3 regions of the Pseudomonas sp. SJZ080 genome follow, and region 2 is predicted to be linked to each of the others. Evidence: predicted binding sites of a transcription regulator. Region 2 holds the regulator's gene; each other region holds the start of a gene.
What was found. The regulator FliA, encoded in region 2, starts transcription of late flagellar genes. The targets are predictions, from matches to a motif close to CTAAAGTTTNNNNNNNNNNNGCCGNTAA.
Positions count from the first base shown of each region.

Region 1: a site for FliA is predicted at 2,542-2,569, ahead of FBY04_RS02605 (methyl-accepting chemotaxis protein). Genes of this name have one in related genera too.
Region 3: a site for FliA is predicted at 6,701-6,728, ahead of FBY04_RS07080 (methyl-accepting chemotaxis protein). Genes of this name have one in related genera too.

Region 1 is NZ_VIUK01000002.1:30,272-40,514, forward strand. It holds gene FBY04_RS02590 (hypothetical protein) at 1-84, opposite strand, end outside; gene FBY04_RS32285 (hypothetical protein) at 275-415, shown strand; gene FBY04_RS02595 (LysR family transcriptional regulator) at 422-1,345, opposite strand; gene FBY04_RS02600 (aldo/keto reductase) at 1,463-2,458, shown strand; gene FBY04_RS02605 (methyl-accepting chemotaxis protein) at 2,626-4,617, shown strand; gene FBY04_RS02610 (DUF411 domain-containing protein) at 4,935-5,381, shown strand; gene FBY04_RS02615 (YqaA family protein) at 5,381-5,815, shown strand; gene FBY04_RS02620 (alpha/beta fold hydrolase) at 5,901-6,923, shown strand; gene FBY04_RS02625 (D-2-hydroxyacid dehydrogenase family protein) at 6,937-7,890, shown strand; gene FBY04_RS02635 (class I SAM-dependent methyltransferase) at 8,007-8,777, opposite strand; gene FBY04_RS02640 (cytochrome b) at 8,915-9,475, shown strand; gene FBY04_RS02645 (tetratricopeptide repeat protein) at 9,502-10,032, shown strand; gene FBY04_RS02650 (RNA polymerase sigma factor) at 10,079-10,243, shown strand, end outside.
Region 2 is NZ_VIUK01000005.1:266,052-276,294, reverse strand. It holds gene motD (flagellar motor protein MotD) at 1-334, opposite strand, end outside; gene FBY04_RS10205 (flagellar motor protein) at 350-1,090, opposite strand; gene FBY04_RS10200 (chemotaxis response regulator protein-glutamate methylesterase) at 1,090-2,220, opposite strand; gene FBY04_RS10195 (chemotaxis protein CheA) at 2,271-4,517, opposite strand; gene FBY04_RS10190 (protein phosphatase CheZ) at 4,564-5,352, opposite strand; gene FBY04_RS10185 (chemotaxis response regulator CheY) at 5,375-5,746, opposite strand; gene fliA (RNA polymerase sigma factor FliA) at 5,914-6,654, opposite strand; gene fleN (flagellar synthesis regulator FleN) at 6,651-7,481, opposite strand; gene flhF (flagellar biosynthesis protein FlhF) at 7,598-8,926, opposite strand; gene flhA (flagellar biosynthesis protein FlhA) at 8,938-10,243, opposite strand, start outside.
Region 3 is NZ_VIUK01000003.1:489,352-499,594, forward strand. It holds gene FBY04_RS07050 (tetratricopeptide repeat protein) at 1-240, opposite strand, end outside; gene FBY04_RS07055 (bifunctional glycoside hydrolase 114/ polysaccharide deacetylase family protein) at 218-3,028, opposite strand; gene FBY04_RS07060 (NAD-dependent epimerase/dehydratase family protein) at 3,090-4,022, opposite strand; partial or broken gene FBY04_RS07065 (isochorismatase family protein) at 4,366-4,760, shown strand; gene FBY04_RS07070 (phosphatase PAP2 family protein) at 5,063-5,884, opposite strand; gene FBY04_RS07075 (histidine phosphatase family protein) at 5,887-6,558, opposite strand; gene FBY04_RS07080 (methyl-accepting chemotaxis protein) at 6,815-8,734, shown strand; gene FBY04_RS07085 (glyoxalase superfamily protein) at 8,898-9,266, opposite strand; gene FBY04_RS07090 (amidohydrolase family protein) at 9,382-10,243, opposite strand, start outside.

The DNA.
Region 1 (10,243 bases), on a different contig from region 2:
CTGCAAATACGAAAGGCCAAACATGATCCCCAGCACCACCAGGGAGATCAGAATCGAGTATTTCAAACGTTGCGACTGGGTCATTGCCCTTTTCCTTAAACAAAAAGCTTAAACATAAGCCTGAACGTGAACCTGGAAAATGTATCCGGTTTGTATCCGGATGCATGCCAAGCCCCTACCGTTTTTCGGGGATGCGGCGCTGCAAACGGGGTCTCATGTTACAGCCGATGAAGCCTTTTGGCTTCATAGCGGCGATAACCATGAGGATTTTGAAATGTTCCGTCGAATCACACTGCTGATTCCCCTGCTTGCCCTGCTTTCCCTGAGCGGCTGCATTATTTTTCCCCACGGCGGCTGGCACGGCGGCCACCATTACGACGGCCGTGGCGGACCCGGTTACTACCAGCATCGCTGAGGTTTTTCAGCGCGCTGACTGATCCCTGAAAAAGTCATTTCCCGGCTGCGCGCAAAGCTCGATCATCCAGTCAACGAACACCCGTACCCGCCGCGACAACTGACGGTGAGGAGGATAAAGCGCCGTCAACGGCATCCCCGGTGGCGGCAAGTCCCTCAGCACTTCGATCAAATCCCCCTCCCTGATACGCCGGGCCACGTGATAGTACGGCGCCTGCACCAACCCATATCCGGCCTCGCACGCCGCCAGATACCCATCGGCACTGTTGACCGAGACATGCCTGGGCAAATTGACCGGTTGTTGCTGGCCATCGACGACAAATTCCAGCCCGTAGCGTTTGCCGTTGCTGGCGACGTACTCCACCATTTGATGCCCCGCCAGATCGGCCAAACCGTGTGGCGTGCCGTGACGCTGCAAATAGTCGGGGCTGGCGCAGGTCACCTGGTCCAGCATCACCAGCGGCCGCGCCACCAGTGAGTCATCGAGCGCCGCGCCGCCGCGCAACACGCAATCGACACCTTCGCGAATCAGGTCGACAGGCCGGTCATTCAAACCGATTTCCACTTCGATCAAGGGATAGCGGGCGGTGAATTGCGGCAATGCCGGAATCACCACCAAACGCCCTATGCCCGCGGGCATGTCCACGCGTAACAGACCTTTGGGGTTGTGCCGCGCCGCAGAGAACACGGCTTCGGTTTCCTCAAGGTCCGCCAGCAACCGCACGCAGCGAGGGTAATAGGCAGCGCCGTCGAGGGTCAGGCTGATCTGCCGCGTGGTGCGCTGCAGCAGTTGCACCCCCAGGTGGCTTTCCAGTTGCTTGATCAGAATGGTCACCGAGGCGCGGGGAATCTGCAGGCTGTCCGCCGCTTTGGCAAAGCCGCCCAGCTCGACGATTCGGGTGAACACGCGCATGGCGTTGAAACGATCCATTGTGGTCTGCCCCGGCTAATTATTTAGAAATCATGAATAGTGATAGCAGTTTTAGCCGGTTTATCTCATTTCTGTCGAGACCGACAATGGGCTTCACATTCACAGGGAGCTGATTTCATGCAAACACGTCAACTGGGCAAGAACGGTCCACAGGTCAGTGCAATCGGTCTGGGCTGCATGGGCATGACCGATTTCTACACGACAGGCGTCGACACCCGCGAGGCCACGGCCACCCTGCACCGGGCGCTGGAACTGGGCATCAATCTGCTCGACACCGCCGACATGTACGGCCCGCATACCAATGAAGAGCTGATCGGCAAGGCCATCGTCGGCAAGCGCGATCAAGTGTTTCTGGCGAGCAAGTTCGGCATCGTGCGCGACCCGCAAGATTCAACGGCCCGCGGGGTCAACGGCCGACCGGACTACATTCGCACCTCCATCGACGGCACCCTCAAGCGCCTCGGCGTCGAGACACTGGATTTGTATTACCAGCACCGTATCGACCCGCAAGTGGCCATCGAGGAAACCATCGGCGCCATGGCCGAACTGGTAAAGGCCGGCAAGGTGCGTTACCTGGGATTGAGCGAGGCATCGGCGGCGACGCTGGAACGGGCGAACAAGGTCCATCCGATCAGCGCGCTGCAAAGCGAGTACTCGTTGTGGAGCCGTGACCAGGAAGAAAACGGCTGTCTGGCCACGTGTCAGCGGCTGGGTATCGCCTTTGTGCCTTACAGCCCGTTGGGCCGGGGGTTTCTGACCGGCGCACTGAAAAGCGCCGATGATTTTGCGGCAGATGACTACCGCCGTTTCAGCCCCCGTTTTCAGGGCGATAACTTCGCGAAAAACCTGATGCTGGTGCAGCAGGTTCAGGACCTGGCGGCAGAAAAAGGCGTGACGGCGGGCCAACTTGCGCTGGCGTGGGTCCTGGCTCAGGGTGATTACCTGATCCCGATTCCGGGGACCAAACAGCGCCGGTATCTGGAAGAGAACGTGGCGGCGCTCGAGGTCAAACTCAGCCGCGAAGAGTTGCACGCGCTGGAAGCCATCTTCCCGGCGAACGCCACCGCCGGTTTGCGTTACCCGGAAGAAGTCATGAAGTTGCTTGACCGTTGATCTGCAACTGGCCCGTTCGGTGATCTGAACGGGCCAGCCCCCTCTACCGCTCGTCACCCCGCCCCAATCTTGCACGTTCGTACCTAAAGCTCGACATCTGCAGGCCGATAGCCCTTTGAAGCGCCGAAATATTCCAATAAGAACGCTGCTAAAAAGGACCCGGCTCCATGCCCGTATTCCGCACCATTCAGGCCCGCTACACACTGTTTCTGGTCCTGTTCATTCTGCTGCTTTCCATTCTCACTGTGGTCGGGATCAGCCAGTTGGTCGCGCCGAAACTGCGCCACACCGAAGAACAAGTGGCCCTCAATCGCATCGCTGAAGTCGCCGAGCAGATCCAGGGCGAACTGAACAAGGTTCAGGCACAACAACGCAGCATCACCCAGACCATTCCTCTGCTCGACAGCGCCGCCATCGACACCGTTCTGCCGGGGCTGGTCGATCAGTACGGCGAACTGAAAGTCTTCGGCGGCGGCATCTGGCCCCTGCCCGGCCAGCGTGAAGCCGGGCGCAACAAATTCAGCACCTTCTGGCACCGCGATGCCTCGGGCAAGCTGGCGGTGAATACGTTCTGGAACAGCGACGCCGCGCCCAACTATTACGACCAGACCTGGTACAAGGGCGGCATGCAAACCCCGCGCGGACAATGCGCCTGGGCGGCGGCTTATAAAGATGACGCCAGCGCCGAGCCACGTACCAACTGCGCCATGGCCATTCAGAAAAACGGCGCAGCGTATGGCGTGTCGACCATCGACGTGACCCTGGGCTTCTTCAACGATCTGGTGGCACGCAAGGAAAAAGACCTCGGCGCCGAAATGCTGATCGTCGAAGCCGACGGCAAGATCATCAGCAACAGCTCGCGCATCAGCGGGCCGATCGTGCTGAAGAACATCAGTGAACTGGCCGGCAATTCGCCGTTCGCCGGTCAAGTGAAGGCTGGCCTGCAAAACCGCGATCAGGCTCAGCGCGTCGAATTCGACAACAACGGCGAAGGCAGCACCTTTTTCATGCGCCCGATCGAAGGTACGCCGTGGTTCCTTGCCACCGCCCTGCCGACCAGGCTGATCACCGCCCAGCGTGACGATGTGCTCAGTACCCTGAGCCTGCTGCAGATCCCGATGGTGATCCTGCTGGTGTTGCTGCAAATCTACGCGATCCGCCAGTTGGTCCAGCGCATGAAAGCCCTGAAGGCCAATATCGACGCGCTGTCTGCCGGTGACGCCGACCTGACCAAACGCATCACCATCCGCGCCGAAGATGAACTGGGTGCCATCGGCCACTCGGTCAACGCCTTCATCGCGTACCTGCAAAACATGATCGGTGAAGTCACCCAGGCCACCGGCGCCATGGCGTCCAGCCTCGACAACCTGCAACGCACGTCGGCGCACACCAGTCAGATTCTGGTACGTCACGCCTCGGAAACCGACCAGACCGTCACCGCCATCACTGAGATGAGTTCCACCGCCGAAAGCGTGGCGCAGAATGCAGCCGAAACCGCAGCTTTCACCCAACGCGCCAACGCAAACGCCGACCGTTCGCGGGTGGTCGTGGGCGAAGCCTCCAGCAGTGTGATAGCCCTGATCGACGAAGTGGCCAGCGCCACGCACAAAGTCGAAAGCATGCAGCAGGACGCGCAACGCATCACCGAGATTCTCGGGGTGATCGGTGCCATCGCCGGGCAAACCAACCTGCTGGCGCTGAACGCCGCCATCGAAGCCGCTCGCGCCGGTGAACAAGGTCGCGGTTTCGCGGTGGTGGCCGATGAGGTCCGCGCCCTCGCCGCCCGCACCCAGGCCAGCACCTCGGAAATCAACGAGATGCTCACGCGCCTGACCCAAGGCGTCAGTTCGTCGGTCAGCGCAATGGAAAACACCCAGGCCAGCTGCCAGTCGGCGGCCGATGCCACGGCGCGGGTCAACACCGGGCTGGATGAAATGGCCGGCTCCGTCAGCCACATCAACAGCCTCAGCACCCAGATCGCCACCGCCGCCGAACAGCAAAGCGCGGTGACGGAGGAGATCAACCGCAGCATGGTGCAAATCCGCCACATGGTGGATGAACTGGTGAAAAGCGGTCAGGCGAGCGAGCTCAATACCCGGCAGTTGCTTGAGGCCAACACACGCGTCAGCGCGATCATGGGACGCTTCAAAGTCCGCTGATTAGCTGAGGGCGAGCGCAAGACTTTTGTGTACACATCCATTGTTGTGGTGATGACGGCGAGTCACTGTAGGCGCCGGCTTGCTGGCGATGGCGACCGTTCAGTCGCTAGACATATCGACTGACCCGCCGCCATCGCCAGCAAGCCGGCTCCTACAGAGGGCGCGTATGCTGTTGATTTTCTCCACCCGCCAAAGCCTGTGCAACATAGAATCAGCCACAAGCTCAGCATTAATTCGAAACAATCTCGCCGCTCTTTACCGGCTAAAATAGTCAGAATGCCTCTTTTTTTGACCGCCATCCGAGTCGAGATCCCTCCATGCGAACCCATCTGCGTCTGGTCGCCCTGAGCGCCCTGTTCATTTCTTCCCTGGCCCAGGCCGCCGACCTGATCCCGATTGAAGTCCACCGTGACGCCAACTGCGGCTGCTGCAAAAAATGGATCAGCCACCTGGAGGCCAACGGTTTCAAGGTCGAGGATCACGTTGAAACCAACATGAGCGAATTCAAGCAACAGCACGGCGTGCCACCACGCCTGGCGTCCTGCCACACCGGTTTGATCAATGGCAAGTTCGTCGAAGGCCATGTCCCGGCCGATCAGGTGCTGGCCCTGAGCAAGCGCAATGATCTGTTGGGTGTGGCGGCCCCCGGCATGCCGATGGGTTCACCGGGCATGGAAATGGACGGCATGAGCGATGCTTATCAGGTCATCGGCCTGAAAAAGGACGGCACTGATGTGGTGGTGGCGGACTACCCAGCCCATTGATGTTCGGTGCGTACATCGGCCTGTTCTTCGCCGCGTTCGGTGCGGCGACCCTGTTGCCATTGCAATCCGAAGCACTGCTGGTGGGGTTGTTGCTCAGCGAGCAGTATTGGCTCTGGTCGCTGCTGGCGGTCGCGACCTTGGGCAATGTCCTCGGTTCGCTATTCAACTGGTGGCTGGGGCGCGGTATCGAGCGGTTTCGCGACCGGCGCTGGTTTCCGGTCAGCCCGCAGCATCTCGAAAAGGCCAGGGTTCATTATCAGCGCTACGGCCATTGGTCATTGTTGCTGAGTTGGGTGCCCGTTATCGGTGATCCGCTGACCCTGGTCGCCGGGGTGATGCGCGAGCCGCTCGGGCGCTTCCTTGTGATCGTGACCCTCGCCAAAGGCGCTCGCTATGGCGTACTGGCCCTGGCGACGCTGGGCTGGATGAGTTGAACGATCATTCGCCGTGATTGCCTGTGTTTAATGTCGCCCTAATCATGTCGATCCAGCATCGGCCGATTTCCTGTGGAGTTTACCCATGCCCCTCGCCCGCTCCCGTTGGCTTCCCAGCCTGCTGCTGACCGCCGCACTGCCCGTCATCGCTGCCGAAGGCCCGGAATACGGACCGGAGCTGCAAGGCTTCGAGTATCCCTACACAGTCAAGCATTTCGCCTTTGAGTCCCAGGGCAAATCCCTGCAAATGGGCTACATGGACGTCGCCGCCCATGGCAAGGCCAACGGACACAGCATTGTGCTCATGCACGGCAAGAATTTCTGCGGTGCCACCTGGGACACGTCGATCAAGGCCTTGAGCGACGCTGGTTACCGGGTCATCGCCCCCGACCAGATCGGCTTCTGCACCTCCAGCAAACCGGACAACTACCAGTACAGTTTCCAGCAACTGGCGACCAACACCCAACAACTGCTCAAAGCCCTCGGCATCCAGAAAGCGACCCTGCTCGGCCATTCCACCGGCGGCATGCTCGCGACCCGTTATGCACTGCAATATCCCGAGCAGGTTGAACAACTGGCCTTGGTCAACCCTATCGGCCTGGAAGACTGGAAAGCCCTGGGCGTGCCCTATCGCACGGTGGATCAATGGCATGAACGTGAGCTGAAACTGACCGCCGATGGCATCCGTACCTATGAACGCAACACTTACTACGGCGGTCGCTGGAAACCCGAATTCGATCGCTGGGTGGACATGCTCGCCGGCCTGAACAAAGGACCCGGACACAAGCAAGTGGCGTGGAACTCGGCGCTGATCTACGACATGATCTTCACCCAGCCGGTGTACTACGAGTTCAAGGACCTGAAGATGCCGACGCTGTTGCTGATCGGCACGTCCGATACCACGGCCATCGGCAGCGACATCGCTTCGCCCGAGGTCAAGGCGAAAATCGGTCACTACGGCGTGCTCGGCAAACAAGTCGCGAAGCTGATCCCCCGGTCGACGCTGGTCGAGTTCCCCGGCATGGGCCATGCGCCGCAAATGGAAGAACCCGAGAAATTCCACCAGGCCCTCCTCGCCTGGCTGAACAAAACCAACCCCGTTCGTTGATGAGGTAAGGCTGATGGCAGTGCAGATCGCGGTAATCGATGACTGGCAGGATGTGGCACGCAATGTCGTGGACTGGTCGGCGCTGGACGCCATTGGTCAGGTTGATTTTATCCACGATTACCCGGCTGACAACGAGACGCTGGCCGTACGCCTGGGCGAGTTCGAAGTGATCTGCGTGATGCGCGAACGCACCCGGTTCGACGAGGATTTGCTGCGCCGGCTACCGAAACTCAAACTGCTGGTCACCGGTGGCATGCGCAACGCTGCGCTCGACCTCAAAGCCGCTGCAGCCCTCGGCATTCAGGTCAGTGGCACCGACAGCTACAAACACGCCGCGCCGGAACTGACCTGGGCGTTGATCATGGCCGCGACCCGCAACCTCGTGGTGGAAGCCAATGCCCTGCGCGCAGGACTTTGGCAACAAGGTCTGGGAGGCGACCTGCACGGCAAGACCCTGGCGATTCTCGGTTTGGGCAGCATCGGCCAGCGGGTCGCGCAGTTCGGTCAGGCGTTCGGTATGCGGGTAATTGCCTGGAGTGAGAACCTGACCGCCGAACGCGCTGCCGCAGCCGGCGTGACCTATGTGAGCAAACAGGAACTGTTCGAACAGGCCGACGTGCTGTCCGTGCATCTGGTGCTCAGCGACCGCAGCCGCGGATTGGTCGACGCGCAGGCGCTGGACTGGATGAAGCCAACAGCACTGCTGGTCAACACCGCACGCGGGCCGATTGTCGATGAAGCGGCGCTGATCAAGGCACTGCAGAAAAAGCGCCTCGCCGGGGCGGCGCTGGATGTGTTCGAGCAGGAACCCTTACCGGCTCATCACCCGTTCAGAACGTTGGAAAATGTGTTGGCGACGCCGCATGTCGGGTATGTCAGCCAGCAGAATTACCATCAGTTCTTTTCGCAGATGATCGAGGATATTCAGGCCTGGTCTGCCGACAAACCGATTCGGTTGTTGGGTTGACACATCCCCCCTGTGGGAGCGGGCGTGCTCGCGAAAGCAGTGTGTCATTCAACAATGATGTTGGCTGATCCACCGCTTTCGCGAGCAAGCCCGCTCCCACACTGTTCTCCACCGATCTAACTGACTTTCACCGCCACAAACGCCGCCGTCACATACGGCACCGTCACCACATCCTTGCCCCGCAGCTCAGGCACGGCATCAATCAACGCCCGCATCTGCTCATCCACCTTCGCCCGCTCGACTGCCGGCAATGCCGAGACGAAGCTGGTGGAGCGCACGCGGTTGAAAATCACGTCTTCCGGCGAGCCCGTATGCTCATGGCTGAACTGCTGCTCCTGCAGCGGCCCGAACGCGGCATGCGGAAAAGCCCGACGCCAGGCTCCGGTGTAGAAACGCGGCGTATCGCCCTCCAGTGCATTGACGATCGCATCCAGTTTGGGCACCCAGCTCACGCGAGTGTCGCGCAGGTTCCACACCAGCCCCAGCTTGCCGCCAGGTTTGAGCACCCGGGCAATTTCAGTCAGGGCTTCGTCGCTGGCAAACCAGTGGAAGGCCTGGGCGCAGATCACCACATCCACCGACGCATCCGGCAGCGGCAGGTCCGTGGCCGTGCCGCTTACCGCCAATACATCAGGCCAGGCGTCCAATAATTTTTCGAGCATCTGCGGCACCGGTTCCACGGCAATCACCTGCGCCCCGGTCGCCACCAGCCGACCGGTGAACTTGCCAGTCCCGGCGCCCAGATCGACCACGGATTTATCCGCGTTCAAACCCAATGCGCCTGTCAGCCAGCCGGCCACTTGCGGCGGATAATCCGGACGACCACGAACGTAAGTGTCGGCAGCCGTTTTGTAACCGGCGGCCGCTGAGTGATGGACCTGTTTCATGACAGAACTCCAGAACGACTTCGAACGCTGTCGAGCATAGCGCCTCGATTTGCGCTTTCCTTGAAAAGACCGCCAGAAAGAAATGAATAATTGTTCACTCTGCGGTGTTCACCTGCCATCGCATATGAGGATTGCCCGTGAACAACCTGAACCCGGATTCGCCGAGACGTTACGACCGCCTGACCATGACCCTGCACTGGCTGACCGCCGTGCTGGTGATCGGCCTGTTCGCCAGTGCCCAGGTCTGGGAACAACTGGCCAAGGGCACGCCGCTGCGCAAGGAGTTGCAAGCGTTGCACATTTCCTGCGGCATCCTGCTCGCGGTGATCGTCATCACCCGACTGCTCTGGCGTCTGTCCCGAGGCCGGCGCTTGCCGACCGCCAATCAGGGCGTCATGAACATGACGGCCAAGACCGCGCACCTGGCGCTCTATGCATTGTTGCTGAGCCAGATCGTGCTGGGTTTCCTGTTTCGCTGGGCCCAGGCAGAACCGTTCAACTTTTTTGGCTTGTTCGACGTCCCGACCTTGATCAGCATTGATAGAAGCATGAAACCGGTGTTCGGCGGCCTGCACGAACAGGTAGCGTGGGTCATCGTGGTTCTGGCCGGACTGCATGCGCTGATGGCGTTGGTTCACCATTACGGCTTGCGTGATAACACGTTGCGCCGCATGTTGCCGGGGCGTGGTTTGAAATGAAACGAATAACCCTGTGGAGCTTCGCCATGAATAGTCGTTTTGCTGTTTTTACCGCCCCGCTGCTGCTCGCCGCTACGTTGTCCAGCGCCCTGGCATTGGCCAACGGCGATGACGAAGAACCCGCCAAGCCCAACTGCCCCAAAGGCCAGGTCTGGGACAGAAAATCGCAGAAATGCGTGATGCAGACCAGCAGCCTCGTACCGGACGCCGACCGCACCGACTACGCCTACCGCCTGGCCAGGGACGGGCGTTATGAAGAAGCCCTGGCCTTGCTCGATACGCTGAAAAACCCGAACACCGCCAAGGCGCTCAACTATCGCGGCTACGCCACGCGTAAACTGGGGCGCACCGACGAGGGCATCGGTTATTACCTGCAATCGGTCAAACTCGATCCGCAGTACGCGCAAGTCCGCGAATACCTGGGCGAAGCTTATGTGATCAAGGGTCGCCTGGACCTCGCGCAAGAGCAGTTGCAGCAGATCAAATCGATCTGCGGCAACACCTGCGAGGAATACCAGGACCTGGCCGAAGCCATCCACGATTCATTGAAAACCTGACAGGACGGAGGTCGCCATCGCCAGCGATCAGACAATACGGGCAGAGCTGGGCCAGCACCTGGCGCGTTTATGGCGCTACGGCCTGCTGCTGTCCCGGCAACGGCATGTCGCCGAAGACCTGGTGCAGGCCACCTGCGTTCGGGCGCTTGAGCGTGCTGGGCAATTTGTCCCCGGCACCCGCATGGACCGCTGGCTGCTGAGCATCCTGCAT
Region 2 (10,243 bases):
CGAACGCGGCACTGATGTCATCGGCGATGCTTTTCAGCGGATCACTGGCCCCGGAAATACCAGCGTCGACTTGCTCGCTGTCCTTGACCAGCGGCTTGGCCGGGGTCACGGTTTTCGGACGCTCTTCACCGATGGGGATCGGCTTGAGCGCCCGATCCGAATCGGTGAACACGCCGATCAACGCTTGCGAAATGATCTTGTACTTGCCTTCGTTGATCGAAGAGATCGAGTACATCACCACGAAAAAGGCGAACAGCAACGTAATGAAGTCGGCATAGGAAACGAGCCAGCGTTCATGGTTTACATGTTCTTCAGGTTGTCGACGACGAGCCATAGTCCATTACCCCCATCAATCCATGAAGCCCTGAAGCTTCAACTCAATAGAGCGAGGGTTTTCACCTTCGGCGATCGACAGAATGCCTTCCAACAACATTTCGCGATAACGCGACTGGCGCAATGCAACGGATTTGAGTTTGGCGGCGATCGGCAGCAGCACCAGGTTGGCACTGGCCACGCCGTAGATGGTGGCGACGAAGGCCACGGCAATGCCGCTGCCCAGTTGCGACGGATCGGCCAGGTTGCCCATGACGTGGATCAGGCCCATCACCGCACCGATGATGCCGATGGTCGGCGCATAGCCGCCCATGCTTTCGAAGACTTTGGCGGCTTCGATGTCGCGGCTTTCCTGGGTGTAGAAATCCACTTCCAGAATGCTGCGAATCGCTTCCGGCTCGGCGCCGTCGACCAGCAGTTGCAGGCCTTTGCGCGAGTAGGCGTCGGGTTCGGCGTCGGCCACACCTTCCAGACCGAGCAGACCCTCCTTGCGAGCGGTCAGGCTCCAGTTCACCACGCGGTCGACGCCGCCAGCCAGGTCCACGCGAGGCGGGAACAGGATCCAGCCGAGAATCTGCATGGCGCGCTTGAAGGCGCTCATCGGCGATTGCAGCAGCGCCGCACCGACGGTCCCGCCGAGTACGATCAACGCCGCCGGGCCGTTGGCCAGTGCGCCGAGGTGACCACCTTCAAGGTAGTTGCCGCCAATGATGGCGACAAACGCCATGATGATCCCGATAAGGCTGAGTACATCCATCAGATACACGCCTCGACCAGGTGCTTGCCTATGTCGTCGAGACCGTACACCGCATCGGCGAGTTCGGCTTTGACGATGGCCATCGGCATGCCGTAGATCACGCAGCTGGCTTCATCCTGAGCCCAGATCGAGCTGCCGCCCTGCTTGAGCAGACGCGCACCTTCACGGCCATCGGCGCCCATGCCGGTCAGTACGACCGCCAGAACTTTGTCACCGTAGGACTTGGCCGCCGAACCGAAGGTGATGTCCACGCACGGCTTGTAGTTCAGACGCTCGTCGCCCGGCAGGATTTTCACCGCGCCACGGCCATCGATCATCATTTGCTTGCCACCCGGTGCCAGCAACGCCAGGCCCGGACGCAGGATGTCGCCATCCTCGGCTTCCTTGACGCTGATGCGGCAGAGCTTGTCCAGACGTTCGGCGAAGGCTTTGGTGAACGCCGCCGGCATGTGCTGGATCAGCACGATCGGGGCAGGGAAATTGGCCGGCAATTGCGTCAATACGCGCTGCAGGGCAACCGGGCCACCGGTGGAAGTGCCGATGGCAACCAGCTTGTAGGCTTTGCGCTTCGGCGCCGGCGACGACGGTGCGTGCGCAGGTGCACGGGCCGGGATCGGTGCCGGACGTGCAGGGACGTTGCTGCCATGACTGCTGACGCTGGAAGGTGCGGGGGACGGGGCTGGCGTCGAGACCGGCGCCGGTGCCGGCGCGCTGTAAGCGCTGACACGACGGTTACTGCGCGAAATGCTGAGAATCTTCTCGCACAGCAGTTGCTTGACCTTCTCGGGATTGCGCGAGATGTCTTCGAAATTCTTCGGCAGGAAATCCACCGCGCCGGCATCCAGTGCATCCAGAGTGACCCGGGCGCCTTCGTGCGTCAGCGAGGAGAACATCAACACCGGGGTCGGGCAGCGCTGCATGATGTGCCGCACTGCCGTGATGCCATCCATCATCGGCATCTCGTAGTCCATGGTGATCACGTCCGGCTTGAGGGCCAGCGCCTGATCGATCGCCTCTTTTCCGTTGGTTGCCGTGCCGACAACCTGGATATTCGAATCCGCTGAAAGAATTTCCGAGACGCGGCGGCGGAAAAACCCCGAATCGTCCACCACCAGGACCTTGACTACCATAAACACTCCGTTAGGCGGGGGCGAGGCTCAGTCGCCCCGCTCCCCCAGAATCAAATACGCCGTGCGGCGTAACGCTTGAGCATGCTCGGAACATCGAGAATCAGCGCAATGCGGCCGTCACCGGTGATGGTGGCGCCGGACATGCCCGGGGTTCCCTGGAGCATTTTGCCCAATGGCTTGATGACCACTTCTTCCTGGCCGACCAGTTGATCGACGACGAAGCCGATCCGCTGGGTGCCTACCGAAAGGATCACCACATGGCCTTCGCGCTGCTCTTCGTGAGCAGCGGAGCTGACCAGCCAGCGTTTGAGGTAGAACAGTGGCAGCGCCTTGTCCCGCACGATCACCACTTCCTGACCGTCCACCACGTTGGTGCGCGACAGGTCGAGGTGGAAGATCTCGTTGACGTTCACCAGCGGGAACGCAAACGCCTGGTTGCCGAGCATGACCATCAGCGTCGGCATGATCGCCAGGGTCAACGGCACCTTGATGACGATCTTCGAGCCTTTGCCCTTGGTCGAGTAGATGTTGATGGTGCCGTTGAGCTGGGCGATCTTGGTTTTCACCACGTCCATGCCCACGCCACGACCCGACACGTCGGAGATCTCGGTTTTGGTCGAAAAACCCGGTGCGAAGATCAGGTTGAAGCAGTCAGACTCACTGAGCCGGTCCGCCGCATCCTTGTCCATCAGACCTTTCTTGACCGCGATGCCGCGCAACACATCGGCGTCCATGCCCTTGCCGTCGTCGGAGATGGACAGCAGGATGTGGTCGCCTTCCTGTTCAGCGGACAAAATCACTTTGCCGCTTCGCGGTTTGCCCATCGCTTCACGATCAGCCGGCTCTTCGATACCGTGGTCGACCGAGTTGCGCACCAAGTGGACCAGCGGGTCGGCCAGTGCCTCGACAAGGTTCTTGTCGAGGTCGGTTTCTTCGCCGACCAGCTCCAGGTTGATCTCTTTCTTGAGCTGGCGAGCCAGGTCGCGAACCAGGCGCGGGAAGCGCCCGAAGACCTTCTTGATCGGTTGCATCCGGGTCTTCATGACCGCGGTTTGCAGGTCGGCGGTGACCACGTCGAGGTTCGACACGGCCTTGGACATGGCCTCATCGGCGCTGTTGGCGCCCAGGCGAACCAGGCGGTTACGCACCAGTACCAATTCGCCAACCATGTTCATGATTTCGTCGAGACGCGCGGTGTCGACCCGCACGGTGGTCTCGGCTTCGCTGGCCGGCTTTTCCGCCGGTGGCGCAGCCGGTGCACGGGCTGGCGCCGGTGCAGCAGCGGCAGCAGGCTTCGGCGCTTCGGCTTTAGGCTCGGGCGCCTTGGCGACAGGTGCCGGGGCTTTGGCAACGGGTGCCGCTACCGAAGAAGCGGCGGAACCGGTGCCGACTTCAGTGAATTTGCCTTTACCGTGCAATTCGTCGAGCAGCGATTCGAACTCGTGATCCGAGATCAGATCACTGCCGGCCGCTTTGGCGCCAGGCACAGCGGCGACCGGGGCCGAAGCAATGGCCGACTCCAGCGCGTCGACGGCAAAGTTGCCCTTGCCGTGCAGCTGATCGAGCAGCGCTTCGAACTCGTCGTCGGTAATGTCGGAACTGTCGCCTGCCGCTTTCGGGGCAGCCGGTGCGGCGGGTGCAGCAGGAGCTGCCACCGCGTCGACGGCGAACTGACCTTTGCCGTGCAGTTGATCGAGCAACGACTCGAATTCTGCGTCGGTGATTTCGTCGCTGGCAGCGGCATCGCCGGCTGGCAGCGGAGCAGCTGTCGGAGCCTCGGCCTGAGCCTTGACGGCGTTCAGCGAGTCCAGCAGTTGTTCGAATTCGTTATCGGTGATGTCGCCTGATTCGGCTTCGACAGCCGGCTCTTCCGCCACTTGAGCCACAGGTGCGGCTTCATCGGCGGTTTGCGGCTCGGCCAGACGGGCCAGGGCCGCGAGCAATTCAGGCGTGGCAGCCGTGATCGGGCTGCGCTCGCGGACTTCGCTGAACATGCTGTTCACCGCGTCCAGCGCTTCGAGAACCACGTCCATCAACTCCGAGTCGACGCGACGTTCACCCTTGCGCAGGATGTCGAACACGTTCTCGGCGATGTGACAGCACTCCACCAGCTCGTTGAGCTGGAGGAAGCCGGCGCCCCCTTTTACAGTGTGAAAACCGCGAAAAATTGCATTGAGCAAGTCCGCATCATCCGGTCGGCTTTCAAGTTCGACCAGCTGTTCGGACAGTTGCTCTAGAATCTCGCCGGCCTCAACCAGGAAATCCTGAAGGATCTCTTCATCGGCGCCGAAGCTCATTAAGGGTGTGCTCCTACAGGTCTAAAAACCTAAAATACCTAAAATTCTAAAACCCTAGGCTGGATAGCAAATCGTCCACATCGTCCTGACCGGACACAACGTCTTCTCTTTTATCGGCATGAATCTGCGGACCTTCACCCTGAGAGAGATGTTTTTGCGGATCTTTTTCAGCAAGCATCGCTTCACGGTCATGTTCGATGCCCGCAAAGCGGTCCACCTGACTGGCCATAAGCACGAGCTTGAGCAGGTTGCTTTCAACTTCGGTGACCAACTGGGTCACACGCTTGATCACTTGACCTGTGAGGTCCTGGTAATCCTGAGCGAGCAGAATGTCGTTGAGGTTGCTCGACACCGCGCGGTTGTCCGCGCTGCTGCGTGTCAGGAAACCGTCGACACGCCGTGCCAGCTCGCGAAACTCTTCAGCCCCGACTTCGCGACGCATGAACCGCCCCCAATCCGTGCTCAGCGCCTGGGCTTCATCGCTCAGGCTGTTGACCAATGGCGTAGAGTTTTCGACCAGGTCCATGGTGCGGTTGGCTGCGGCCTCTGTCAGCTTGACAACGTAGCCCAGTCGCTCGGTGGCATCTGTGATCTGGGACACTTCCTCGGCTTGCGGCATGTGCGGGTCAATCTGGAAATTGACGATCGCGCTGTGCAGCTCGCGGGTGAGCTTGCCCACTTCCTGATACAGGCCACGGTCACGGGTCTGATTGAGCTCATGGATCAGTTGCACAGCGTCGCCAAACTTGCCTTTTTCAAGGCTTTCGACCAGTTCGACTGCGTGTTTTTTCAGGGTCGATTCAAAATCGCCCTGTGAAGATTCGTTTTGGTCCATAGCTCCCCCGTGGCGCAGTTTCTCAACCGATGCGTTCGAAAATCTTCTCGATTTTTTCTTTTAACGCCTGGGCCGTGAAGGGTTTGACCACATAGCCGTTAACACCGGCCTGGGCCGCTTCGATGATCTGCTCGCGCTTGGCTTCAGCAGTCACCATCAGCACTGGCAGGTGCTTGAGCTTTTCATCGGCGCGCACGTGACGCAGCAGATCGATACCGGTCATGCCAGGCATGTTCCAGTCCGTTACCAGAAAGTCGATGCTCCCGCTGTTGAGAACCGGAATGGCAGTAATGCCATCGTCAGCCTCGACCGTGTTGGTGAACCCAAGGTCACGCAACAGGTTTTTTATGATCCGCCGCATCGTTGAGAAGTCATCAACGATGAGGATTTTCATGTTCTTGTCCAATTCGACCTCCAAGCAGTCTTAAACGCGCCCAGCACCTGGACGCGCCATTTCAATCAATCCGGCAAAGCACTCAATGACTGTCTGGAGCACAACAGATCGAGACCGGCGCAGTTCAACACCACACCAGCCACGTTCGCAGTGTCCCCACACTGCCTTCAGCGCGCTCGCCACTCCCCCAAACGCCCCCGCAAACGGGCCGCGCACTGGCTGTGTAACTGGCTGACCCGAGATTCGCTGACCCCCAGGACCTCACCGATTTCCTTGAGATTCAACTCTTCGTCGTAGTACAGCGCCAACACCAGTCGCTCACGCTCCGGCAAATTGGCAATCGCGTCCGCCAGCGCCGCCTGGAAGCGTTCATCTTCCAGATCGCGTGACGGCTCGAGATGAGCACTCGCGCCATCCTCGTGCAGCCCTTCGTGTTCGCCGTCCTGCAACAGATCGTCGAAACTGAATAACCGGCTGCCCAGGGTGTCGTTCAAAATCCCGTAGTAATCGTCGAGACTCAATTGGAGTTCGGCCGCAACTTCGTGATCTTTAGCGTCACGGCCGGTTTTAGCTTCAATCGAGCGAATTGCGTCGCTGACCATGCGGGTATTGCGGTGGACCGAACGTGGCGCCCAGTCCCCCTTGCGGACTTCATCGAGCATCGCGCCGCGGATTCGAATGCCCGCGTACGTCTCGAAACTCGCGCCTTTGCTAGCGTCGTATTTGGTCGATACTTCAAGCAGGCCGATCATGCCGGCCTGGATCAGGTCTTCGACCTGAACACTGGCTGGCAATCGCGCCAGCAAGTGGTAAGCAATGCGTTTGACCAGTGGCGCGTAACGCTCGATCAGCTCGTACTGCGCGTCACGCGCCGACTTCTTGTAGAGGTTATAACCGCTGGCTGTCATAGCACGGGTCCTGCCGTTTGTTGCACGAGGCGCTCGACGAAAAACTCCAGGTGCCCACGCGGGTTGGCAGGCAGCGGCCAGGTATCGACCTTTTGTGCGATGGCCTTGAAGGCCAGGGAACACTTGGAACGCGGGAAAGCTTCATAAACCGCGCGCTGCTTCTGAACGGCCTTGCGCACGCTTTCGTCGTACGGCACCGCACCGACGTATTGTAAGGCGACGTCGAGGAAGCGATCCGTGACCTTGGTCAACTTGGCGAACAGGTTGCGCCCTTCCTGCGGGCTCTGGGCCATGTTGGCGAGGACGCGGAAGCGGTTCATGCCGTAATCGCGGTTCAGCAGTTTGATCAGTGCATAGGCGTCGGTGATCGAGGTCGGCTCGTCGCAGACCACCAGCAGGACTTCCTGCGCGGCGCGAACGAAACTGACTACCGAGTCACCAATGCCCGCAGCGGTGTCGATCACCAGAACGTCGAGGTTGTCGCCGATATCGCTGAACGCCTGGATCAGGCCGGCGTGTTGCGCCGGGCTCAGATGCACCATGCTCTGAGTGCCGGACGCCGCCGGGACGATGCGGATACCGCCGGGCCCCTGCAACAACACGTCGCGCAGCTCACAGCGGCCTTCGATGACATCGGCCAGGGTACGTTTGGGTGTCAGCCCCAGCAGGACGTCGACGTTCGCCAGCCCCAGATCGGCGTCCAGCAGCATGACGCGCCGGCCGAGCTCAGCTAGAGCCAGGGACAAGTTCACTGACACGTTAGTCTTCCCGACGCCACCTTTGCCGCCGGTCACCGCGATCACCTGTACGGGATGCATGCTGCCCATGTTATTTCTTTACCTTGTCTTGCATAGACGGAGGCCACATTACTGGCTGCGCGTTCACAAACGGAACAATGCATGGCAGACCATCGATGTAGGTACAAAAACTGTTCATTAATACCTCAGCCAACCTGCTTGGTCGGACTGTGGTAAATATCAGCGAACATGTCAGCCATGGCTTCTTCGCTGGGTTCTTCCTGCATTTGCACGCTGACGGCGCGGCTCACCAGCTGATGACGACGCGGCAGATGCAAATCATCCGGAATCCGCGGTCCATCGGTCAGGTAAGCCACCGGCAATTCATGACTGATTGCCAGGCTCAACACCTCGCCAAGGCTTGCCGTTTCATCCAGTTTAGTCAGGATGCAGCCAGCGAGCCCGCAGCGCTTGTAACTGTGATAAGCGGCGGTTAGAACCTGTTTCTGGCTGGTGGTTGCCAGAACCAGATAATTTTTTGATTTGATGCCACGACCGGCCAGGCTTTCGAGCTGCATGCGCAGTGCCGGATCGCTGGCCTGAAGACCGGCGGTATCTATCAGCACCACACGCTTGCGCAGCAACGGATCCAGCGCCTGCACCAGGGACTGGCCCGGGTCGACGTGGGTGACCGACACGTTGAGGATCCGGCCCAGGGTCTTGAGTTGTTCCTGAGCGCCGATACGGTAGCTGTCCATGCTGACCAGCGCGATGTTCTGCGCGCCGTACTTGAGCACGTAACGGGCCGCGAGCTTGGCCAGCGTGGTGGTCTTGCCCATGCCGGCAGGACCGACCATGGCAATCACACCGCCCTCTTCCAGTGGCTCGACTTCCGGTGTGGCGATCATCCGCGCCAGGTGCGCCAGCAACATGCGCCAGGCCTGACGGGGTTCGTCAATGCCGGTAATCATTTCCAGCAGATCACGGGACAACGGGCCGGACAAACCGATGCGCTGCAGACGACGCCAAAGGTTGGCCTGGGCCGGACGGCTGCCTTGCAGCTGGTTCCAGGCCAGAGAGCCGAGTTGTACTTCCATCAGTTCGCGCAGGCTGTTGAGTTCGAAACGCATCGAATCGAAAGCCCGCGGATCGACACCGCTGGAGGCTGGCGCGGGGGCCGGCGCTGCACGACGGGGTTCAGTGTAAGTCGGTTCGATCAACGGTTCGGCGGCGGTGAGTGGCAGGCCGGCGAACAACTGGCGATTGGTGGACTTGTCGCTCTCGCCTTCGCTGCGCAGGCTCAGTTCGGCCTGGGCGGTGACGATCCGCGACTGGGTCTTGCGCAGCTCGTCCTCGAGCTCCATGTTCGGAACACGCGGGGCCAGCGCCGACAGTTTGTAATCGAGGGCAGCCGTCAGCTCGACACCACCGGCGATGCGGCGGTTGCCAATGATGGCGGCATCAGCGCCCAGCTCATCACGAACCAGTTTCATGGCCTGACGCATATCGGCGGCGAAAAAACGCTTAACTTGCATAAACCACTACCTCAGCCGTTGGGCCCTACTGTCGCAACGATGGTCACTTGCTTGTTGTCAGGGATTTCCTGGTAAGCCAACACATGCAAACCCGGGACTGCGAGTCGGCCAAATCGCGACAGCATCGCGCGAACCGGACCGGCCACCAGCAGAATCACCGGTTGACCTTGCATTTCCTGACGCTGCGCCGCTTCGATCAACGAGCGTTGCAGTTTTTCAGCCATGCTTGGCTCCAGCAGAACGCCCTCTTCCGAGCCTTGTCCCGCCTTCTGAAGACTATTGAGCAATATTTGTTCCAACCTTGGCTCAAGAGTGATAACTGGCAGCTCCGACTCAGTCCCTACAATGCTTTGGACGATTGCACGGGATACGCCGACGCGTACGGCGGCCACCAGCGCGGCAGTATCTTGACTCTTGGCCGCATTGTTCGCGATCGCTTCGGCGATGCTGCGAATGTCCCGTACGGGCACCTGTTCGGCCAGCAACGCCTGGAGCACCTTGAGCAGCTGCGATAACGACACCACGCCCGGCACCAGCTCCTCGGCCAGTTTAGGGGAGCTTTTGGCCAGCAACTGCACGAGTTGCTGCACTTCTTCATGGCCGATCAGCTCACTGGAGTGCTTGTACAAAATCTGGTTCAAGTGGGTTGCCACTACTGTACTGGCATCGACCACGGTGTAACCGAGGGATTGTGCCTGCGCACGCTGGCTGATTTCGATCCAGACCGCTTCCAGCCCGAAAGCCGGATCTTTGGCGGTGATGCCGTTGAGCGAACCGTAGACCTGACCCGGATTGATCGCCAGCTCCCGATCCGGATAAATCTCCGCTTCGGCCAGGATCACCCCCATGAGGGTCAGTCGATAGGCACTTGGCGCGAGGTCGAGGTTGTCACGGATATGCACAGTCGGCATCAGGAAGCCCAGGTCCTGGGACAGCTTCTTGCGTACGCCTTTGATACGCGCAAGCAACTGACCACCCTGGTTGCGATCCACCAGTGGAATCAGGCGATAGCCGACTTCCAGGCCAATCATGTCGATCGGCGTCACATCGTCCCAGCCAAGCTCTTTGGTTTCCTGAGCGCGGGCCGGCGATGGCAGCAGCTCCTGCTGACGCTTGACCTCTTGCAAGGCCTGAACCTTGACGGTGTTCTGCTTCTTCCAGAACAGGTACGCACCGCCGGCTGCGAGGGCCGCCATGCTCAGAAAGGAGAAGTGCGGCATGCCGGGCACCAGGCCCATGACTGCCATCAAACCCGCCGCCACGGCCAGCGCCTTCGGCGAGGCGAACATCTGGCGATTGATCTGCTTGCCCATGTCT
Region 3 (10,243 bases), on a different contig from region 2:
GTCGCCGAGGCGGATCAACAGATCAATCAACTGCAGGCGCAAGTGATCGTCATCGGGGTGTGCGGTCAACAACAATTCGGCGTAGTTGGCCGAGACGGCATCCGGTTCACGGCCATCGGGCTGGAACACTTCCTCACGCTGGAAAGTCGCCCATAGCAAGCCTCCCACGGCAACGGCCACCACCGCCAATGCCCAGGGATTGAGCAGGCGATTGTTTTTAGTTGCAGAGGAGCTGACCATTACTCACCTGCTTCATTGGCAATTGGAAAATCCACAGGTCGGCGGATGCCTTGCCTGCAAAACGCTGTCCATCCACTTCCACCCGGCAGGCGCTCGCAGAGCGTACCGAGAAGGTCAAATCGATCTGTCCGGCAAACGAAAAGCTCACACGCCGGTCGTCCAGGTAACGCCAGTCCACCAACGGCAGATTGGCCTCCTCAAGTGCAGGCCGGCTATCGCGATCAGGACGCAGGACCAACAGCGCGCGGTCGCTGCTCAAGTGCACATAGCGTCCTTGAGGCAAATCGCGAACCCCGGCAATCCCTTGTGAACGCAGCAAATCCGGCCAGCCCATTTGCGGATCGAGTCGCAAGGTGCGCAGCGCGTCCATCCCCCGAACCTGCCAGTTGCCGTCAGCCGTACGCGCCAGGCTGGACTGATACAGGCCGTGCAAACGATCAAGGTAATCGCTCATCCACAACGACATCGGTTGCTGTTCCCGCATGTAACCGTAGATATCGTTCATCGCCTTGATCGAGGCTTGCTTGGTACTCGAATAGAAGTGGTAATACAGGTGCAAGCCGCGCAGACGCCGTGGGCTGTCGGTCAGCTCAAAGGTTTCGATCAGATCGCGAAAACCGTAGTACGGCCCTTTCCACAGATTGGTGTAAACGTTTTCGTTGATGATCGGTGCGTAGTACTGCAAGCCACCTTCGGTGGGTCGCAACAACGGATTCAAACCGGTCAACGATGGCTTGGCCTTGGTCAGCATGGTCGAGGCGCCGTTGACGTTTTTCAGACCGGCGTCGTAGGCCAGCTTGATGGTGGCTGCCGATGGCAAGGCATCGCCCGGCCAGAAGACCATCTTCACCGGTTTTTCTGCAGTCGTGAGCTTTTGGTTGATGTAGTCGCGCGAGCCGAAGATCTCGCGACGAAAATCAATTTTGTCGTAGCCCGGGATGGCCATTTTCAAACCATATTCCGGGTTGAAATCCTCGTCTTGCTGGGCCTTTTCCGGCTGCATGAAAAACGGATGGCTGAAGGTGTGCGTGGCGACTTCGACTTTAGGGTTGGCAAACAACTCGCGGGCGATGGGCTCCAGCTCGCGAGCCAGGTGCGGGTACATGCCCCGCGGCGAAATCTCACCTTCGATGATCGACACCGAAGTCAGGAACGGGTTGGGCCGAATGAAATCGTCGAGCACCTGTTGACCGGCATACGGCGAGCCGCGCACTTCGGCGCGCGACGGGAAACCATCGCCATCGATGTGCACCGTCGCGATTCGGCGACCGTTTTCCGTGGTGGTGTCCGGACGTGGCTGCACCGGCAGACGCAGGCTCGCCTGGAGGAACGCGAACGGATCAAGGATCCAGCGACTGCGCTCATTGTTGGTTTCAAGGATGTAAGGTGCGAGCGCCAGACCGCCCCACTCGCCAACAGCCACCGGAGCAAATGTCTGGCCGCCCGCACCGGTCAGCACCACTGCGGCCTTGGGTCCGTTGGGCATTAAAGACACTGAGCTCAGGTCACGGGATCTTGGCTGCACTGGCGCTTCGAACGCACCGATCAGCGACTTGTCCTGATAAGTGATGCTCAAGGCTTGAGTGCCTGCTGGGGGCGAGAGAGTCAACCCCAGGCGCTTGAGTAAAACCTTATCCTCAATCGGCAGGCTGGCGAAAAAGGCCACCGGCACCTTTTCGTCGAGACGCTTGCCGATCCACCGATTAAAGCCAGGGCTGTCTTGCGGCGGACCACTGCCCATCCAGGTCACGATGCCAGCGTACAAACCACTGAAACGATGCTCAGGCAAATCGTCGGCGGCCAGATAATCGATCCGATAGCCGAGGTATTCAAGCAAACCACCCAGCAGGGTGTGACCGGCGTTGGTGGTCAGATCGCCTTCGCGCGGGTCGTAAACCAGTGCGATGCGTCGCGGCTGGATTTCGATGTTGCTGATGCCGATAGAGTCCAGTTCCGGGGTGCTGATGAATGGAATGTACCCCTCGTCGCGCAGACGCTTGGCCAGCTTGCGCGCTTCGTCACGACGCTCAGGTGGCAAGTAATCGATCGCCACCAGCGGGATGCCTTTGGCACGCAACGGCTGCAACTCGCCCAGCAGCCACTGGCGATCGGCCTCCGGCACCGGACGATAACGCTTGGCGGCAGCATCCCAGCCGGCATACATGGATTCAAAGGCTACCGCTGCCGCGACACCCTCAAGCTCGGGCAACACTTCAAATCCGCGATTGAAAAACAGTTTCAGCGTCGGCTGACGCTTGTGCAGTTCGCGCAGCAGACTGGCGAGGGCGACCCGTTGCGCTTCCCGTGAGGCTTGCGGCAACAATTGAAAACTGTCGAGGGTGTCGAGAAACAGACCGTCATAACCTTCTGCCTGCAACGCCTTTGCGCGGCCGAGCAAATACTCGCGCCAGGCCGGCGTGGTGAGGTCCATGACCTGACTGTTCCAGGAGTCGTTTCGCACCGGGCTGACCGCATCACGCAACCCCGCCTTGTCGATGGCCGCCTTGTTGCCATCGAATTCGCCCACCGACACATAAGCGAACGGATGGCTGCCCAGCTTGCGCAAGGTTTTGACATCGCTCGCCGTCATATGCCCCGGCTCGACCACAGCCCAATCGAACTGAGCCAGCTCGGGCAATGGGGGCTGGTCGGCGTACCAAAAAACCACGCTGGAAGGTGACGGCAATGCTGAAGCCTGGACGGCTGGTCCGCTCACGAAAAGTGCCAGTGCCGCCAGCAGCCGCTTGGCAATCGCGCGGGCACGCGTCCTGCGAAAAACGATTTCCATAATTCACTCTTGAAATGACTGAACCGATACTACTCAACGTCGGACATGAGGAGCGGGCGGGTTACAAGCTACGTAAAAGCTGCGCTAAACCGTTGCCGATCGAGGTCGGTGCCGGGAGCTTGAAACGCTCCAGCAAGCGAGCGTTATTGGCGCGCGAATGGCGTATGTCGCCTTGACGCGGAGCCTGATAATTCACCGTCAAAGGATTGCTGGTGGCGCTCCCCAACTCGGTGATCAGGTCGTTGAGGCTGGTGGAACGACCCAGCCCGACATTCACCGCGCCGGGGCTCGGCTCGCTCGCTTCCACTGCTTGCACGAGAATGCTCACCAGGTCTTCAACGTAAACGAAATCACGGGTCTGTTCGCCATCGCCGAAAATCGCCACTGGCTGCTGCGCCATGGCCCGCTCGGTGAAAATGCTGATCACGCCGGAGTACGGCGACGAAGGATCCTGGCGCGGGCCGAAGATATTGAAGAACCTCAGGATCACTGGCTCCAGGCCATGTTCACGGCGATAGAAGTCCAGGTAATACTCGCTGGCCAGTTTGTCGCTGGCATAAGGAGTGAGCGGGGACTTGGGGGTGTCCTCGTCAATCGCCGAGCCTTCGCCATTGTTGCCATAGATGGCCGCGCTGGAAGCGAATACCACGCGTTTGATCCCGGACTTCAACATGTGCTCGCACACGTTGAGCGTGCCGACGAAGTTGCTTTGATGGGTGCCGACCGGATCATCTACCGACGCTTGTACCGAGGCCACCGCCGCCAGATGCACGACTGCGGTGCAATCACGCATGGCCTGTTCTACAGCAACACCGTCCGCCACATCGCCGACAACGAGGTTCAGATTGGCATTACCTACCGGCAGATTGCCGACCTTTCCGGTCGACAAATTATCCAGTACGCGAACCTTGTAGCCTTTGCCAAGCAAAGCTTCCACAAGGTGTGACCCAATAAACCCTGCACCGCCGGTAACCAGTATTCGCCCATCAAGCATGAAGTTTCTTCCTGAAGATTCAAACGGACACGTCATATGTAACGTCCGCAAAAACGGTAGCTCAGTAGATCATTGATCGAGGATGATGGCATTTAGCCCATCACTCTCGAGACTGCGACATCGCCCGAATCTCGAAGGTTCAACATCATGGATGGGGCTTGTCGTACCAACGTCGATTTTATGGCGCTAGGCCACTAACGCGGCGCCGATAATGTGAGATCGAGAGGATACTGTCAATAGTTTGTCTCATATCTCGTCGCTCGGTGAACACTCATGAAAAATCGCCATTTAATTGACGACATTTAATAAATACACGTCAACATACAACGACTCATGCGACACCGCTCCTGTCGGCACCCTGCCGAGCGTCGCGACCGTGGAACGCCAAGCCGAGCCCAGGACATCTTTCCAGAAACAGCTCGGCTGGCACCCCGCGTCAGACGATGAAAGCCTGATCCAGGCTGATCGCATTTTCATCAAACACGGCTACGCGCCATCGCCAGAACCATAGACTATCTATCCGGTTTGCAAGTGGAACGCGTGCTGGTGTGCGGTCTTCAGACCGAGACTTGCTGCCTGGCGGCGGGGTTTGCGTCGTTCGACGCAGGGCTGCAACCGACGTTGATCACAGACCTGACGGCAAGGTCATCGCAGGACCGGTCGGGGGCAATGGGTGTAATGCTTAGGGAGCATCATTTCAGGCATACGGTGATGTCGGGGGAGTTGCACAGGATTTAGCGTCGGATGCTGTTCATCTCCACGCTACATCTTGACGCCAATGTCCTGAGCGCTCTCGGTTGTGGTCAGCGCTTTTTTTGAATGGGAATGCATATCCAACGACTCTACAGAAGGTTTCACTTTGTATGACCTACTGTTGAGTGGATAAAAAGCCAATAATCGTTCGCAGCGCTAAAAGCGTGGAAGGCCTTTGCGCCACATGAATTTTTCTTCACCACCCTGCACCTCGCCAACCGGTACATTGCCCTCGCTCATTCAAGAAACTACGGTTTGCCCGCCCTCCCGCGGGCTTTTTTTTGCCTTCAGGAAAGGCTGGTCGACTGGATTAAAACCACCGGCGATTCGTGCTTTTGCAGCACCGGCAGCTCCAGGCGCGCTCGCCCGTAAAACGCCAACGCGGTCAGCAAACACGCGAGCCACACGAAGATCCCGGCCCAGAAGGTATGGGACATGTAGTGCCAGCCTTGCAAAACCCGTGTCGTGCCGTAGACGAAACCGAGCAGCAGCGAGCCGTACATCAGCGCTTTCGAATAGCGCCAGCGATAACGGCGAGCAACAAAGTACAGCGCAAGCATGGTGAACCCGCCCGAAGCGTGCCCGCCCGGCCAGCAGCGGCCATCGCCGGCTTCCCTGAACAGCTGGAAGTTGCTGTACCACTCCATGTGGGCAATTTTCCCGCCGTAGAGGGTCGTTTCAATCGGGCAATACACGCTGGTGTGCGACTTGAGGAAATGAATCACGCCGGTGCAAATGGCAAACGCGAACACCACAAACAGAAAATCCCGACGATGGTCGTGGGCAAATCGCAGCACCGGGGCAGCCTTGCTCTGCTCCAGGAAACGACTCAGACGCGGATACTTTTGCGGGTTGATCAGCGGCCAGACAAACGACAGCATCGCGCCGATCAAGGCGATTTCAGCGGTCCAGTTCGGAATGATGCGCGCCCACTTGTGGGTGAGCTTTTCAAAGAAGTGAACCTGATCGAGCGGAAAGGTCTGGGTCACCGGATCAAAAAACAGATTGCTGAACGCGATGTCGATTTTTGTCATGTCGAACAACAGGAAAACCGCGGCTGCGCAGGCCAGCGGAATACCGAAGTTAAGGCAGTAAAAGCGCATAGACATACTCATCGGCTGCTCACCGAGCGCCAGTCGGAAGCTTCGATGAACCCGAGCATTTTCGGTACCTGTGGTGTTGCGGCGGAGATAAACAAAGAGGCGCCGTAGCCTAGGGTGGCCGCCGGTAACTTGAGGTCTTTCTCAATCTGCGCCATGCATTCGCTGTGAGTCACCAGAATCAGATTGCGACCCGCCACTTTGTGCGCCAGGGCATCGCGCAGCATCGTGCCCTTGCAGCTGATCAACCAGTCTTCATTGGCAGCAACCTTGTTGAACATATAGCTGGCGGTCTGTGCAGTACGAATCATCGGGCTGTTGTAGATGTCTGCCTTGTCCAGCCCCAACTGTTCGAACTGCGCACCGACACTCACCGCAACGCTGCGGGCGCGATCGGTAATGCCGTCATTGCCAGTCAGACACGCGGCCTTGGAGTGATCGCAGCGCTCGACATGACGCACCAGCACAATCAGGTCGCCCTTGGCCCAACCGGTCAGTAACGCCTGGGCGCCGGCCACATTGCCGTGGGCCAGGTCTGGCACAGCGGCAGGCCGCAACAGCCAGACCGTCAGCGGAACCACCAGCAGCACGGAGGCCAGCACCACCGCAGTATTTCGATAGCGGGCAAAACGGCTCAGATCAATCGAGCGCGTTACCCCGAACAGACTCAGTCTCAGTTCCACATCAGGCCGCCTCACCGGCATGCATCACTTGATTCGATGCCGCGAGGGTAGAGAGCCTGGCGTTGGCGAGGGGTGAAACCGATGTGAAAAAAAGCTTAAACCGCCCTCCAAAACCTTGTTACACATCGCTCCGACAAAATCCTTTCAGCTCTCGTGATTGCTGCCGATACAGACCTGCTACATATCCTTGGCTACCAAAAACAACAATCTTCCAGCCAACCGACGACCTAAAGCGCAACGTTCCTGGAGGAATTTGATGAATAGCTGGTTCGGCAACATCAGTGTGAACATGAAACTGGGCCTGGGGTTTGGCCTGGTCCTGGCACTGACCTGCGTCCTCGCCCTGACTGGCTGGACAAGCCTGGGCGGCCTGATTGACCGCAGCAACTGGATGAGCGACATCACCCAGCTCAATGCCGGCCTGACCAAACTGCGCGTGGTTCGCCTGCAATACATGCTGACCAACGGCGACGAAACCGCCGCACAGAACGTGCAGACCACCCTTGACGCATTCTCTGCCCAGCAACAAGCACTGCTGGTGAAATTCAAGAGTCCGGAAAACCTCAAGCTGCTCAATGAGCAAGGCACTGTCATCGAGGCCTACAAGACGTCCCTGAACAAAATGCGCAGCGCCTACCGCACCGGTAACAGCGCCCGCGACACCATGGGTGCCAACGCGGAAACTGCCAACACGCTGATCAACGCCATCAGCACCCATGTGCAGCAAATGCCACTGAGCGACCAGCGCTTCGAACAGTTCCAGGCCATCACGGCCGCCAGGGAAGCGTTCCTGCTGGCACGCTACGAAGTGCGTGGCTACACCGCAACCACCAACGCCGAGACCGAGCAGAAAGCCGTCGGCCAACTGGACGCAGCCATCGCCAGCCTGAAACAGCTGAATGTGTATTTCGCCGACACGCAGCTGGACGCCCTGCGTCAGCTGGAAACGGCGTTGAGCAATTACCGCAGCGCTTTGCAGGCCTATAAAACCGCGAGCAGCGATGCGGTGCAGGCACGCAAGGAAATGACTGACCAGGGCGCCGCCATCGTAACCCTCAGCGAGCAGCTGTATCAGATCCAGCTCGACCGCCGTGACGCCGAAAGCGCACAAGCGCGCACCCTGCAACTGATCAGCACCTTGCTGGCGTTGCTGGTGGGCGTCATTGCCGCCGTGATCATCACCCGTCAGATCACCGGCCCGCTGCGCGACACGTTGGCCGTGGTTGAACGTATCGCCAGCGGCGACCTGTCCCAGGACGTCAAGGTGACTCGCCGCGACGAACTCGGTGTGTTGCAGCAAGGCATCGCGCGCATGGGCGTGACTCTGCGCGACTTGATCAGCGGCATCCGCGACGGCGTGACCCAGATCGCCAGCGCTGCCGAAGAACTGTCGGCCGTGACCGGGCAAACCAGCGCCGGCGTGAACAGCCAGAAGATCGAGACCGATCAGGTGGCGACCGCCATGCACGAGATGACCGCCACCGTTCAGGAAGTCGCGCGCAACGCCGAAGAAGCTTCGCAAGCCGCGGCCGCCGCTGACGGCGAAGCCCGCGAAGGCGACAAAGTGGTCAACGAAGCCATCGCCCAGATCGAACGCCTGGCCAGCGAGGTGGCGCGGTCCACCGAAGCCATGAGCGTGCTGCAACAGGAAAGCGACAAGATCGGCAGCGTCATGGACGTGATCAAGGCCGTGGCCGAACAGACCAACCTGCTGGCGCTCAACGCAGCGATCGAAGCGGCCCGCGCCGGTGAAGCCGGTCGAGGTTTTGCCGTGGTGGCGGACGAAGTCCGTGGCCTGGCCCAGCGCACGCAAAAATCCACCGAGGAAATCGAAGGCCTGGTGGCCGGTCTGCAAAACGGCACGCAACAAGTGTCGACGGTGATGAACAACAGCCGCGCCCTCACCGACAGCAGCGTCGCCCTGACCCGCAAGGCCGGTGTGTCACTGGAAAACATCACCCGCACGGTGTCCAACATCCAGTCGATGAACCAGCAGATCGCTGCCGCCGCCGAACAGCAAAGCGCCGTGGCCGAAGAGATCAGCCGCAGCATCATCAACGTACGCGACGTGTCCGAACAGACCGCCGCCGCCAGCGATGAAACCGCTAAATCCAGTGTTGAACTCGCACGGTTGGGTAATCAGTTGCAGATGATGGTCAGCCACTTCCGCGTCTGACATTCACTTTGCGGTGAGTGAAGGTCCGTTCGCGAGCAAGCCCGCTCCCACATTGTTCTGCGTCGTTCCACGGTTAAGTGGTCGACGCCGATCCAATGTGGGAGCGGGCTTGCTCGCGAAGGCTATCTACCCAACAACCGAGAGATTCGGTGTTAACCCAGTCTCAAACACTAATCGCATTGGTAAACACCAACCGATTCCCGAACGGGTCGGCAATCGTCATGTCCTGGCTGCCCCATGGCATTGCCTGAATCTGCGGGTGCGAAAACGTGTATTCCTTGGCCAGCAATTGCTGCTGAAACGCCTCCAGCTCATCCGTCTCGACGCGCAACGCCGAACCGGGTGTGCTGTCACCGTGATGCTCTGACAAATGCAGCACGCATTCACCCCGGGAGACTTGCAGGTACAGCGGAAAATCCGGCTCGAAACGGTGCTGCCAGTCGATCTTGAAACCGAGGAAGTCGACGTAGAACTCCACGGCTTTATTTTCGTCGAAAATCCGCAGGATCGGGGTGGTTTTACCGAAGCTCATGGAGTTGCTCCCAGACTGGAAAGGCCCAGAGTGTAGCTGGGCTAGTGTCAGCGCTTCGGCTTGGCGACGGCTTTCTTTAATCGCAATGTGCCACCATGTGAAACAGTTCAAAAGATCAATGAAAACCCGCGCGCAAATCCCCTTCCCGCGCCAGAAACCGACCTTCCCTTCTGCCGTTCGCCTGGCCTTCGCTGTAACTCAACACACCGTTGACCCACACACCGTCGATGCCTTCCGCCGCGCGTTGCGGATCATTGAAATCCGCGACATCGCGAATGGTCGCAGGATCGAACAACACCAGATCCGCCCAATGCCCTTCACGGATTTCGCCCCGTTCCTTCAAGCCGAATCGCCCCGCGGACAACCCGGTCATTTTGTGCACCGCCGTGTGCAACGGAAACAGCCCGACATCGCGACTGAAATGTCCGAGCACCCGTGGGAATGCGCCCCACAGGCGCGGATGCGGAAACGGGTCTTCCGGCAGTCCGTCAGAGCCGACCATCGACAGCGGATGCGCGAGGATGCTTCTTACGTCGTTCTCATCCATTCCGTAGTACACCGCGCCGGCCGGTTGCAGTCGACGAGCGGCATCAAGCAGCGGCACGCCCCATTCGGCAGCGATGTCCATCAGGTCGCGACCGCCCAGTTCCGGGTGCGGCGTCGACCAGGTAATAGTGATGCGGTGAGCATCGGTGACTTGCTTGAGGTCCAGGGTCGAAGAACTCGCCGCGTAGGGATAACAATCGCAGCCCACCGGGTGGGTTTTCGCCGCCTCTTCGAGCGATGCCAACAGTTGCGGACTGCGTCCCCAGTTACCCGCGCCGGCACATTTGAGGTGGGAAATGATCACCGGTGATTTCGCGTGGCGACCAATCTGGAAAGCCTCGTCCATGGCTTCCAGCACCGGCTCGAATTCGCTGCGCAAATGGGTGGTGTACACCGCACCGAATGCCGTCAGTTCTTCGGTCAGTTGCATC